DNA from 3 places in the Salipiger sp. ABN3_019 genome. Region 2 is predicted to be linked to each of the others. Evidence: riboswitches for the same ligand, from Rfam matches in the RefSeq annotation. Region 2 holds a riboswitch; each other region holds the start of a gene.
The links. A riboswitch is a leader RNA that binds a small molecule or an ion and turns the genes downstream of it on or off. The one in region 2 is predicted to bind thiamine pyrophosphate.
Positions count from the first base shown of each region.

Region 1: another riboswitch for thiamine pyrophosphate. It lies ahead of thiD (bifunctional hydroxymethylpyrimidine kinase/phosphomethylpyrimidine kinase); the one in region 2 lies ahead of ACXAD2_RS13530 (thiamine ABC transporter substrate-binding protein).
Region 3: another riboswitch for thiamine pyrophosphate. It lies ahead of thiC (phosphomethylpyrimidine synthase ThiC); the one in region 2 lies ahead of ACXAD2_RS13530 (thiamine ABC transporter substrate-binding protein).

Region 1 is NZ_JBSWTP010000009.1:2,617,333-2,621,605, reverse strand. It holds gene thiC (phosphomethylpyrimidine synthase ThiC) at 1-26, shown strand, start outside; gene thiM (hydroxyethylthiazole kinase) at 23-823, shown strand; gene thiE (thiamine phosphate synthase) at 820-1,449, shown strand; gene thiD (bifunctional hydroxymethylpyrimidine kinase/phosphomethylpyrimidine kinase) at 1,446-2,255, opposite strand; TPP riboswitch at 2,318-2,436, opposite strand; gene ACXAD2_RS20840 (dipeptidase) at 2,555-3,613, opposite strand; gene ACXAD2_RS20835 (hypothetical protein) at 3,638-4,273, opposite strand, start outside.
Region 2 is NZ_JBSWTP010000009.1:1,115,173-1,119,445, reverse strand. It holds gene ACXAD2_RS13540 (methyl-accepting chemotaxis protein) at 1-491, shown strand, start outside; gene aroC (chorismate synthase) at 641-1,741, opposite strand; TPP riboswitch at 1,921-2,030, shown strand; gene ACXAD2_RS13530 (thiamine ABC transporter substrate-binding protein) at 2,082-3,062, shown strand; gene ACXAD2_RS13525 (thiamine/thiamine pyrophosphate ABC transporter permease ThiP) at 3,038-4,273, shown strand, end outside.
Region 3 is NZ_JBSWTP010000009.1:2,621,808-2,626,080, reverse strand. It holds gene ACXAD2_RS20870 (ABC transporter substrate-binding protein) at 1-1,018, opposite strand, end outside; gene fabD (ACP S-malonyltransferase) at 1,316-2,251, shown strand; TPP riboswitch at 2,448-2,566, shown strand; gene thiC (phosphomethylpyrimidine synthase ThiC) at 2,696-4,273, shown strand, end outside.

The DNA.
Region 1 (4,273 bases), 1.5 Mb from region 2:
TGCCGCTGAAGGAGGACAAGGCATGACATCCGGACTGCTGTTGAAGGAGATGCGCGACACCAATCCGCTGGTGCAATGCATCACCAACTACGTGGCGATGAACATCGCCGCGAACGTGCTGCTGGCGGCGGGGGCCTCGCCGGCCATGGTCTCGGACGCCGAGGAGGCTGGCGAGTTCGCGGGTATCGCCCATGCGCTGACGGTCAACATCGGCACTTTGTCCGAGCCTTTCGTCGAAGGGATGCGCGCGGCCATCGCCGGGGCGCAGGCGGCGGGCAAGCCATGGGTGCTTGATCCGGTGGCCTGTCAGGCGACCGGGCTGCGGCGGCGGGTCTCGGCCGAACTGCTGGCGCTGAAGCCGACGGTGGTGCGCGGCAATGCCTCCGAAATCCTCTCGCTCGCCGGAGAGGTCAGTCGCGGGCAGGGCGTCGACGGGCGCGACGGGGTGGAGGCCGCCGAGGCCGCCGCCCGCGCGCTGGCGCGGCAGACCGGCGGTGTGGTGGCGGTGACCGGGGCGGTGGATTTCGTCACCGACGGCAGCCGCGGCGTGCGGATCGGCGGCGGCTCGCCTTGGATGCCGCTGAACACCGCGCTTGGCTGTTCGCTCACCGGCCTTTGCGGGGCTTATGTGGGGCTCGGCGGCGACCCGTTCGAGGCCACCGTCGCGGCGCTCTCTCACTACGCCGTGGCCGGGAGCCACGCGCATGAGGATGCGACGGGGCCGGGTAGTTTCGCGCCCCGCTTCCTCGACGCGCTGCATGCGCTGACGCCCGAGGCGCTGGACGCCGGGGCCGATCTGCGGGTGCTGGAGGATGCCGAATGAGGCGCTTTGACCTGTCGGTCTATCTGGTACTTGATCCCGGCCTCTGCGCCGGGATCGGCATGGTCGAAACGGCGCGGCTGGCGGTGCAGGGCGGCGCCACGATGGTGCAACTGCGCGACAAGGACGGCGGCACCGTGCGAATGATCGAGACCGGGCGGGCGCTGAAGGCGGCGCTGGCGGGCTCTGGCGCGCTGCTCATCGTCAATGACGACGTCGAGGCTGCGCGGGTGATCGGCGCGGATGGGCTGCACGTGGGGCAGGGCGATATGACCCCCGCCGAGGCGCGGGCGCGGGTCGGCCCGGAGATGCTGCTGGGGCTCTCGGTGGAAAGCCCGGAACTGGCGCGGGCGGCTCCGCCCGCGCTGGTGGATTATGTGGGAGCCGGGCCGGTCTTTGCCACGCCCACCAAGCCCGACCACAAGCAGCCCGTGGGCTGGGATGGGCTGGCGGCGCAGGTGGCGGCGTGCCCGGTGCCCGCGGTGGCCATCGGCGGGCTGAAGGCGCATCATGCCGCGCCCGCGAAAGAGGCGGGAGCGCAGGGCCTTGCCGTGGTCTCTGCGATCTGCGGCCAGCCGGACCCTGCGGCAGCGGCGCGGGAGATTGCCCGCGCCTGGGCCGCGGCCTAGCCCCACATCTCGTGAAAATGGTGCAGCGGCCCGTGGCCGCCGCCCACCTGCAGCCGGTCCGACGCGGCCAGCGCGCCTTGCAGGTAGCGCTTCGCCTCGTCCACTGCCTCGGGCAGCGTCTTGCGTGGCAGCAGCGCGGCGATGGCGGCGGAGAGCGTGCAGCCGGTGCCGTGGTCGTTCTTGGTGGCGATGCGCGGCGCGCTGTAACTGCGGGTCTGGCCCTGCCACCACAGAAGGTCGGTGCTCTCGGGGCTGCCGGTCAGATGGCCGCCCTTGAGCAGCACCGCCTCTGGTCCCATGGCGGCCAGCGCGGGCAGTTCCTTGACCATCTCCTCAGCGCTCCAGTCCTCGCCGCGCGAGAGCAGCACGGCCGCCTCGGGCAGGTTGGGGGTGATCAGCGTCGCCAGCGGCACCAGATCCGCGCGCAGCGCCGCGACCGCCTCGGGGTCGAGCAGCGCGTCGCCGCTTTTGGCCACCATCACCGGATCGAACACGATGTTGCGCGCGCCATGGGGCCGCAACCGCTCGGCCACGGCGCGGATGATCCCGGCGTTGGCGACCATGCCGATCTTCACCGCGTCGACCCGCACATCGTCGAAGACCGCGTCGATCTGCGCCGCGACGAACTCTGGCGGCAGCGCCTCGACCGCGCGCACCCCGCGCGTGTTCTGCGCGACCACGGCGGTGATCACGCTCATGCCGTAGGCACGGTTGGCGCTGAAGGCCTTGAGATCGGCCTGAATCCCCGCACCGCCCGAGGGGTCGGTGCCCGCGATGGTCAGCACGTTGGGGATGCGGGGTGGCATAGGGGAAGTTGTGTCGGGGGTGTTCAAGGGCGCGGCCTCCATAAATGAGGCCGGCGAGGGCATGCGGTCAGCTCCACCTGTCCCTTCGCCGGCATGATCCGGATCAGGTTCAAAGGGTCACTGCGCCGCACGCATGCCAGCAGTATCTCAGCCCCTTGCCGGGACCCCCCTAGGTGCGGAGGACCCTAGCAGATGCGGCCGGGTGCGAAAGCCCAAAGGCTGCAGAGAGCCGGGGGCGCTGCCCCCGGACCCCCGGGATATTTGCGTCTAGACGAAGCGGCAAGCGCTTCGGCAGGGCGTTATGCGCCCCAGGTTTTGCGCAGCACGCGCAGCCAGTTGCCGGAGCAGAGCTTTTCCATCAGCGCGGCGTCGAAGCCATGGGCGGTCATGGCGGCGCGCAGATTGGGCAGACCGGCGATGTCGGTGATGCCCTCGGGCACCGTCGCACCGTCGAAATCCGAGCCGAAGCCGACGCGGTCCTCGCCCAGTTTCTCGATCAAATGGTCGAAGTGGCGCAGCACCACGTCGAGGCTGCAGGAGGGATCGATCCGCCCGTCGGGGCGCAGGAAGGCCGAGGCGAAGTTGACGCCGACCATACCGTCGCTCTCGGCGATCATCGCAAGCTGGCGGTCGGTGAGGTTGCGCGCATGCGGGGTGACCGCATAGGCGTTGGAATGGGTGGCGACCAGCGGCGCATCGGTCAGCGCGGCCACATCGTCGACGCCCTTTTCGTTGAGATGCGACAGGTCGATCATGATCTTGAGATCATTGCATTCCTTGACCAGCCGCTTGCCCGCTTCGGAGAGCCCGTCGCCGATATCCGGCGTCGAGGGGAAGCGGAAGGGCACGCCATTGCCGAAGATCGTCGGGCGCGACCAGACCGGGCCGAGCGAGCGCAGCCCACGGGCGTGCAGCTCGTGCAGTTCGCTCAGGTCCGGGCCGATCGCTTCGGCGCCCTCGAGGTGCAGCACAGCGGCCATCTTGGGGCCGGTCAGCGCGACCTCGATCTCGGCGGCGGTGGTGCAGGGGGTGATGGCGCCCGCCTCGGCCAGCGCCTCGAAGGCCTCGACCCCCTTCCACGTGGTCTCCAGCGCCTCGGCATGGGGGATCATGTCGGGCAGCGGCAGGTCGTATTGCGGCTGCGCCATCGCGTCCATGTCGTCGCCCGACTTCGAGGGGCTGGGCACGAAGACCGCGAAAAAGCCACCGCCGAACCCGCCCGAGCGCGCGCGCGGCAGGTCAATGTGGCCGCTGCTCAGCCCGCCGACCACGTCGCTGGCACTGACGGCGCCGCGCAGCAGGCGCAGCAGCAGATCATTATGGCCGTCAAAGATGGGCGGGGTCTGGGCAAGGCTCATAGGGGAACTTTCGCGAGTTGGAGGTCAGAGAATGAGATAGCCGAGGGCAAGCACCCATGCCGACAGCAGAAGCAGCATGCAGATCATGTAGCTGCCGTTCCAGCGCAGACCGACGTGGCGGGCGCTGACGTTGCCGAAACTTCCCACCAGCAGCGTGGTGGCGGTGAAGGGCGAACTGATGCCGCCCAAGGCCCAGCCCGCGGTGATCGACACCACGATGGCCTCGGGCGCGACGCCAAGCTCGGAGGCGGCGGGCACCAGCGGCGCGATCAGCGTCACGGCAAGGATCGGGTTCATGCCAAGCTGGCCAAGCAGCGGGATGATCCAGACGAAGCTGACCAGCACCAGCGCGGGCGGCAGGTCTTCGGGATGGAAGCCCGAGGCCTTGACCAGCGGTGCGAGCAGCGGCGCGCCGACGGTGCCAATGAAACCGGCCATCATCAGCAGCGTCACCTCGCCACGATAGGCGGGCAGTTCGGTGAAGGCGAAGGTGCGGGCGCGCTCGCGCAGCGGCGGATTGCCCTCGCGCTTTTGCAGCAGCGCCCAGGCTGCGGCCATACAGGGCACCACCAGCAGCACCAGCGCGATGATGCGCAGGCCGGTGAGGCTTTGCAGGATCAGCACCGAGACCACCAGCAGACCCAGCAGGATCAGCAGCGG
Region 2 (4,273 bases):
GCTCTCTGGCACAGCGCGCCTCGGAGTTGGCGAGAGAGATCAAAGCGCTGGTGTCCAACAGCTCGCAGCAGGTGAAGGATGGCGGGCAATTGGTGGAACAGACGGGCACCGCGCTCTCGGACATCGTGCGCAATGTCAGCGAGGTTTCTGATCTGGTCGCCGAGATTGCCACCGCCGCCAAGGAGCAAGCGGCAGGACTTCAGGAAATCAACGTGGGCGTGGCCGAACTGGACAAGGTCACGCAACAGAACGCCGCGATGGTCGGCGAGACCAGCACCGCAAGCGACCAACTCAGCAGCGAAGCGGAACGCCTCTCCACGCAGCTCAATCGCTTTATGGGCGTCGAAGCTGCGGAAACTCAAGATGTCACACCAGTGGCCGCGCCCATCGAAAGCTTCGAGCCTGCGCCGCCTTCGGTTCCGGCTGCCCAATCCCAGCCCGCGCCGAAGCGCGCCGTCGCGGGCGATGACGTAAGCTGGGAAGAGTTCTAACGCGGGGGCTTCTTGCGCGTCTCCGCGGCCCGGGCTGAGCAGCTCTGACGCCCCCGTCCCTCAACTGCGTGGCCCGCCTGACACCACAGGCAAAAGCGACTGCGCCAGAGGCAGTGGCAGTGGCAGAGGCGGAGGCGGAGGCGCCCAGATCAGCCGATCTGACCGCGATTGGTGCCGATCTGACCACGGTGCAGCAAGAGGTGATCAAGGATGACACAGGCCATCATCGCCTCGCCTACCGGCACCGCGCGAATGCCGACGCAGGGATCGTGGCGGCCCTTGGTGACGATGTCGGTTTCCTCGCCGTCCACCGTCAGCGTCTTGCGCGGCGTCAGGATCGAAGACGTCGGCTTCACCGCGAAACGCACCACCACGTCCTGGCCGGTGGAAATCCCGCCCAGCACGCCGCCCGCGTGGTTCGAACTGTATACCGGCCCATCCGGCCCCATGGTGATCTCGTCGGCATTGGCAGAGCCGGTCAGCGCCGCCGCAGCCATGCCTTCGCCGATTTCCACACCCTTCACCGCGTTGATCGACATCATCGCCGCCGCCAGATCAGTGTCGAGCTTGCCGTAAATCGGCGCGCCCAGCCCCGCGGGGACGCCGCGCGCGACCACCTCGATCACCGCGCCGACGCTGTCGCCGGACTTGCGCAGGCCGTCGAGATAATCCGCCCAGCCCTCGGCGGTTTCGGCATCGGGGCACCAGAACGGGTTGCGGGCGATCTCGTCCCAGTCAAAGCGCGAGCGGTCGATCGCCTGCGGGCCCATCTGCACCATGTAGCCAGTGATCGACACGCTCGGCGCCAGCTCGGCCAGCGCCGCCCGCGCCAGACCGCCCGCAGCCACCCGCGCCGCCGTCTCGCGCGCCGAAGAACGCCCGCCGCCGCGGTAATCGCGGATGCCGTACTTCTGGTGATAGGTGATGTCGGCGTGCCCGGGGCGGAACTTGGCCGCGATCTCGGAGTAATCCTTGGACCGCTGGTCGGTGTTCTCGATCATCAGCTGCACCGGCGTGCCCGTGGTCTGCCCTTCGAAGACGCCGGAGAGGATTTTCACCGCGTCGGGCTCGCGCCGCTGGGTGGTGTATTTGTTCTGGCCCGGCTTGCGCAGGTCCATCCAGTGCTGAAGCGCGGCCTCGTCGATCTTCACACCCGGCGGGCAGCCATCCACCGTCGCGCCAAGCGCCGGGCCATGGCTTTCGCCCCATGTGGTCACACGGAAGAGATGGCCGAAAGTGTTGAGGCTCATGGGGATGTCTCCTGTGTCGGGCCGCGGGGTCTGCTCGCCAAGCCTGTTAGGCCAGCGCGGCCCCTGTCTCAAGGAATTTCCGCAACAAACAGCGACACGGGACGACACCGGACGACACTGGACGACGCGGGGCACCGCGCGCAATTCCCTTGTCAGAGGCCCCGCCCCCGGCTAGGTCTTGCGCTACCTCGGGGTGCCGCGCGATCCGCGCCGGCTGAGATGCGACCCACGCGAACCCGTTGAACCTGACCCGGTTAACACCGGCGGAGGGAAGGTCACGGCCCAAGGCCCCGCGCGCCCCGGCCCATCTTGCCCTCTCGCCGCAAATTTGGAGGATGCCATGAAGGCCATCAGTTTTGCAGCGGGATGTCTCTTTGCCAGCACGGCGCTGGCGCAAGAGCCCGTTCTGACCGTCTACGCAGGCGATTACGTCGTCTCGGAATGGGGCCCCGGCCCAAAGATCGAAGAGATGTTCGAAGCGCGCTGCGGCTGCGATCTGCAGTTCAAACCCGGCGACCTGCTGCCGCGTCTGCTGCTCGAAGGTGATCAGACCGAGGCCGATGTGGTCTTTGGCCTCAACACCGATGTGACCAAGAAGGCCCGCGAAAGCGGCCTCTTCGCGCCGCATGGCGTGGACCTCTCGCCGCTCACCCTGCCGATCGACTGGACCGACGACACCTTCCTTCCCTACAACTACGGCGAGACGGCCTTCATCTACGACACCACCCGCCTGTCCGAGCCGCCCACCAGCTTTGCCGAGCTGCTCGACGCGCCGGATGATCTGAAGATCGTCATTCAGGACCCGCGCAGTTCGATCTCGGGCCTCGCGATGGCGCTCTGGGCCCAAGCGGTGTTTGGCGATGGGGCCGAGGACGCATGGCGCAAGCTGGCGCCGAAGATCCTCACCGTCACCAAGGGCTGGTCGGAAAGCTACGGCCTTTTCACCGATGGCGAGGCCGACATGGTGCTGAGCTACACCACCTCGCCCGCCTATCACATCATCGCCGAGGACGATCACACCAAGAAGGCGCTGATCTTCCCCGAGGGCAATTATTTCATGGTCGAACTGGCCGCAAAGGTCGCCACCACCGATCAGCCGGAGCTGGCGCAGGACTTCATGGATTTCATCCTGACGCCCGAGTTCCAGCAGATGATCGCGACCGGCAACTGGTCCTTCCCCGCCGCCCTGCCGCATGAGGACTGGCCCGAAGGGTTCAAGGAGCTCGAACTGCCAAGCAAGGTGCTGTTCTACTCCGAGGACGAGGCCGCCGCGCTGCGGGATGAGGCGATCGAGGCATGGCGTCGCGGCCTCTCGCAATAATCGCGGCGCTTGCCGCGGGCGGGCTGGTGCTGGCACTGGTGCTGGGCCCGGTCGCGGCGGTGCTGGCGCGGGCTGGTGGCTGGGGCAGCCTTGGCCCCGGCGACTGGCAGGCGTTGCGCTTCACACTCTGGCAGGCCTGTCTTTCGGCACTGTTCTCGGTCGCGCTGGCGATCCCGGTTGCCCGCGCGCTGGCACGACGGCGCTTTCCGGGGCGCGGGCTGCTGATCTCGCTTCTGGGTGCGCCGTTCATCCTGCCGACGATCGTGGCGGTGCTGGGGCTGCTGGCGGTCTTCGGCCAGAACGGCATGGTCAACGCGGCGCTGCGGGCGGTCGGACTGCCCGGCTTCAGCATCTACGGCCTGCATGGCGTTGTGCTGGCGCATGTGTTCTTCAACCTGCCGTTGGCGACCCGGCTGCTGCTGCAGGGCTGGCTGGCGATCCCCGCCGAACGCTTTCGCCTCGCCGCCTCGCTGGGGCTCTCGCCATGGGCGATGCTGCGCACCCTCGAGGCGCCCATGGTGCTGCGCATCGCGCCCGGGGCCTTCGCGGTGATCTTCGTGATCTGCCTGTCGAGCTTTGCGGTGGCGCTGACGCTGGGCGGCGGCCCGCGCGCCACCACCGTCGAGCTGGCGATCTATCAGGCGGTGCGCTTTGATTTCGACCTCGGCCGCGCGGCGCTGCTCTCGGTGATCCAGCTGGCGCTGGCACTGGCGGCGGGGCTGGTGGCGCTGCGGCTTGGCACCGGCGGCGGCTTTGGTGCGGGACTCGACAGGATGGTGACCCGCTGGGACGGGCGTGCGGGGCTCTCCCGGGCGGCGGACATCGCGTGGATCGCCCTCGCCGCGCTCTTCCTGCTGACGCCGCTCGGCATGGTGGTGGCGCGCGGCCTGCCCGGGCTGCTGCAACTGGGCGCCAGCAGCTGGGAGGCAGCGTGGAATTCACTGACCGTGGCGCTGGCCTCGACGCTCCTGTGCCTGCTCTGGGCGCTGCCGCTATCCACTCGCTGGGGCGAGTGGCTGGGGCTCGTGGGCATCGCCGTCTCGCCGCTGGTGCTGGGCACCGGCCTCTTCCTGATCGTCCGCCCCTTCGCCAACCCGCTGTCGCTGGCACTGCCCGTCACCACCTTGGTGAACGCGCTGGTCGCCCTGCCCTTCGCGCTGCGCATCCTGCGGCCAGAAGCCGAAGCTGTGCGTACCGACTACGCACGGCTG
Region 3 (4,273 bases), 1.5 Mb from region 2:
CGTCGCGGATCGCCTCGGTCTCGGTGCTGCCGGCGCGTTCGATGGCGGCGGCGACCGAGAGCGCGGTCAGATAGCCGACGTTGCTGCCGTTTTTCGGAGTTTCGCCGAACATCTCTTCATAAGCCTCGACGAACGCACCGCCGGGCGTGTCGGCGGCAAAATCGTACCAAGGGTAGCCGGTGACGAACCAGCCCTCGGGAGCCTCCTCGCCGAGCGGCTCGAAATACTCCGGCTCACCGGTCAGCAGCCCGTAGACGTCGCGCCCGTCGAAGAGGCCGCGGTCGGTGCCCTGACGGACGAATTTGGCCAGATCGGTGCCGAAGGTGACGTTGTAGATCGCGTCGGGCTTGGCGCGCTCCAGCGCCTGTACCTCGGCGCCGGCGTCGATCTTGAACAGCGCGGGCCATTGCTCGGCGACGAACTCCACCTCGGGCTTGAGCCGCTTGAGGTTTGCCTTGAAGGCCTCGACCGCCTCGGTGCCATAGGCGTAATTCGGCGCGATGGTGGCATAGCGGATGGCGTCGGTGGTTGCCGCCTGCTCGGCCAGCATCGCCGCCTGCACCCATGTCGAGGTGCGCAACCGGAAGGTGTAGGGATTGCCCGAGCCCCAGACCAGCGTATCGGCCAGCGGCTCGGAGGCGAGATAGACATGCTGTTTCTCGGCGGCGTAGGAGCTGAGCGCCAGCCCGACATTGCTGAGGATCGTACCGGTGAGCATCACCGTGCCATCGCGGGTCATCAGTTCTTCGGCGATGCGCACCGCCTCGGCGGGATCGCCCTGATCGTCGCGGAAGACGAACTCCAGATGGCGGCCCAGCACGCCGCCGTCCGCATTGATTTCGCTGACCGCCAGTTCGATGCCCTTGCGGTAGGGCTCGGCGAAGGCTGCAAGGCGCTTGTAGTGGTTGATGTCGCCGATCTTGATCGGGGCATCCGTGCTGTCCTGGGCGAGCGCGGCGGCCGGGACCAGCGCCAATGCGGCGGCGGTGGCGAGAACGGTGCGTCGAAGCAGGGTCATTGCGGCGTCTTTCTCCTGTTGCGCGGCGCGGGGGCAGGCCGCTGCGACCCTCTTACGCCGGAACGCCGCCTCTTACCAAGGTGCTGTGCGGGAGTTTTCGGGTGGCGCCACTTCCGGGGGCGCTGCCCCCGCCGCGCAAGCGCGCGGCTCCCCCGGCGTATTTTTGAAGAGAAGAAGCCTGTGGGGACGCTTGGCGGGGGCGCTCAGCGGGGGCGTTGCGCGACGCGGCGCTTGGCGCTAGGACTGCGCGCCAAAGCGCGCCAAAACCCGACCGCGCGAGCCTTAGGAGAGACGATCATGACGCGAGCCTTCATCTTCCCCGGTCAGGGGGCGCAGACCATCGGCATGGGCAAGGCGCTGGCCGAGGCCTATCCGGCGGCGAAAGCCGTGTTCGACGAGGTGGACGCAGCGCTGGGCGAGAGCCTCTCGTCGCTGATCTGGGACGGCGACATCGAAACGCTCACCCTCACCGAAAACGCTCAGCCCGCGCTGATGGCGACCTCGCTGGCAGCGATGCGCGCGCTCGAGGCCGAGGGCATCGAGATCGGAGCGGCCAGCTTCGTCGCAGGTCACTCGCTGGGCGAATATTCGGCGCTGACCGCCGCGGGCGCGCTGAGCGTTGGCGATGCGGCGAAACTGCTGCGCACCCGTGGCAAGGCCATGCAGCAGGCAGTGCCGGTGGGTCAGGGCGCCATGGCGGCGCTGCTGGGCCTCGATCTGGCGACCGCCCGCGCCGTCGCCGAAGAGGCGGCGCAGGGCGAGGTCTGCGCCGCGGCCAATGACAACGACCCGTCGCAGGTGGTGATCTCGGGCGACAAGGCAGCGGTCGAACGCGCCGTGGAGATCGCCAAGGAGAAGGGCGCCAAGCGCGCGCTGCTGCTGCCGGTGAGCGCCCCCTTCCACTGCGCACTGATGGCCCCCGCCGCCGAGGTGATGGCCGAGGCGCTGGAGCAGGTCGACATTACCGCGCCCAAGGTGCCGCTTGTGGCCAATGTGATCGCCGAGGCGGTGACCGATCCCGCCCGCATCCGCGCGCTGCTGGTCGAGCAGGTCACCGGCTCGGTGCGCTGGCGCAAGTCGGTCGAGTATATGGTCGCGCAGGGCGCGGATGAGTTCTGGGAGATTGGCGCGGGCAAGGCGCTCTCGGGCATGGTGAAGCGCATTCACCGCCCGGCCACGCTGCGCAACATCGGCGCGCCCGACGACGTGAAGGCCGCGCTCGAAGCGGTCTGAGGCGCGCCTCACCTCTGCCAACAGCAAACAAGGGCGGTGCCATGCGGCGCCGCCCTTCGTGCATTCCGGGCGTGCGCATGCTGGGCGCGGCCTGCGCCTTTCATTGTTCCACAAATACGCCTCCGACCGCCTTCGCCCGCCCCCCGCCGGGCCGAGGCCGCACCTTGACGCCCGACCCGACTCGCCGCAGGGTGGCGCCACTCACCCGGGGGGTCCCGACAAGGGGCTGAGATTCTGCTGGCGTTCGCGCAGCGCAGTGACCCGACGAACCTGATCCAGTTCATACTGGCGTAGGGATGGTGCACTGGCGTTGCCGGGGGCTCTGCGCCCCGGATCTTGCGGATAGGACAAGCGGGGCAGACCCGCGCCTTGGCCGCAGCGATGTCACCCCATTCACGCACCGGAACTGGGTCTCCACCGCTTCGAGCTTGGAGGCTCCGACCGATGAAAGACCTGACCCCAACAGTCACCTGCGGGCCGCTGCCCGCCTCGCGGCGCGTCTGGCATGAGGGCACGCTGCACCCGCAGATCCGCGTGCCGATGCGCGAGATCGACCTGCACCCGTCCGCCGGTGAGCCGCCGGTCACCGTCTATGACAGCTCCGGCCCCTATACCGACCCCGGCGCCGAGATCGCCATCGACCGCGGTCTGCCGCGCCTGCGCGAGGGCTGGGTTCGCGCCCGCGCCGACACCGAAAGCTACGATGGCCGCCATGTGAAGCCCGAGGACAATGGCTTTGCCGAAGGCGCGCGGCTGGTGCCCGAGTTTCCCGTCCGCCATGCGCCGCGCCGGGGCAAGGACGGCAAAGCGGTCACCCAGATGGCCTATGCCCGCGCCGGGATCGTCACGCCGGAGATGGAGTTCGTCGCCATCCGCGAGAACCTCGGGCGCAAGGCCGCCAAGGCGCAGCTCGAACGCGACGGGCAGGACTGGGGCGCGTCGATCCCTGACCATGTGACGCCGGAGTTCGTGCGCGATGAGATCGCCCGGGGCCGCGCGATCATCCCCGCCAACATCAACCACCCCGAGCTTGAGCCGATGATCATCGGGCGCAACTTTCTGGTGAAGATCAACGCCAATATCGGCAACTCGGCGGTGACCTCCTCGATGGCCGAGGAGGTGGAGAAAATGGTCTGGGCGACGCGCTGGGGGGCCGACACGGTCATGGACCTGTCGACCGGGCGCAACATCCACAACATCCGCGACTGGATCCTGCGCAACGCGCCGGTGCCCATCGGCACGGTGCCGCTCTATCAGGCGCTGGAGAAGGTCGGCGGCATCGCCGAGGACCTGAGCTGGGAGGTGTTTCGCGACACGCTGATCGAGCAGGCCGAGCAGGGGGTGGATTACTTCACCATCCACGCGGGCGTGCGCCTGCACATGATCCCGATGACGGTGAACCGGGTGACCGGGATCGTCAGTCGCGGCGGTTCGATCATGGCCAAATGGTGCCTGCACCACCACCGCGAGAGCTTCCTCTACGAGCATTTCGACGAGATCTGCGAGATCGCGCGGGCCTATGACGTGTCGTTCTCGCTGGGTGACGGGCTGCGCCCCGGATTTATCGCCGACGCCAACGACGAGGCGCAGTTCGCCGAGTTGGAAACGCTGGGCGAGTTGACGCAGGTGGCATGGAAGCACGAGTGTCAGGTGATGATCGAGGGGCCGGGCCATGTGGCCATGCACAAGATCAAGGCCAATATGGACAAGCAGCTTGAGACCTGCGGCGAGGCGCCGTTCTACACGCTCGGGCCGCTCACCACGGATATCGCGCCGGGCTATGATCACATCACCAGCGGCATCGGGGCGGCGATGATCGGTTGGTTCGGCACGGCGATGCTGTGCTACGTGACGCCCAAGGAGCACCTTGGCCTGCCGGACCGCGACGATGTGAAGACCGGGGTGATCACCTATAAGATCGCCGCCCATGCCGCCGATCTCGCCAAGGGCCACCCGGCGGCGCAGATCCGCGACGATGCGCTTTCGCGCGCCCGCTTCGAGTTCCGCTGGGAGGATCAGTTC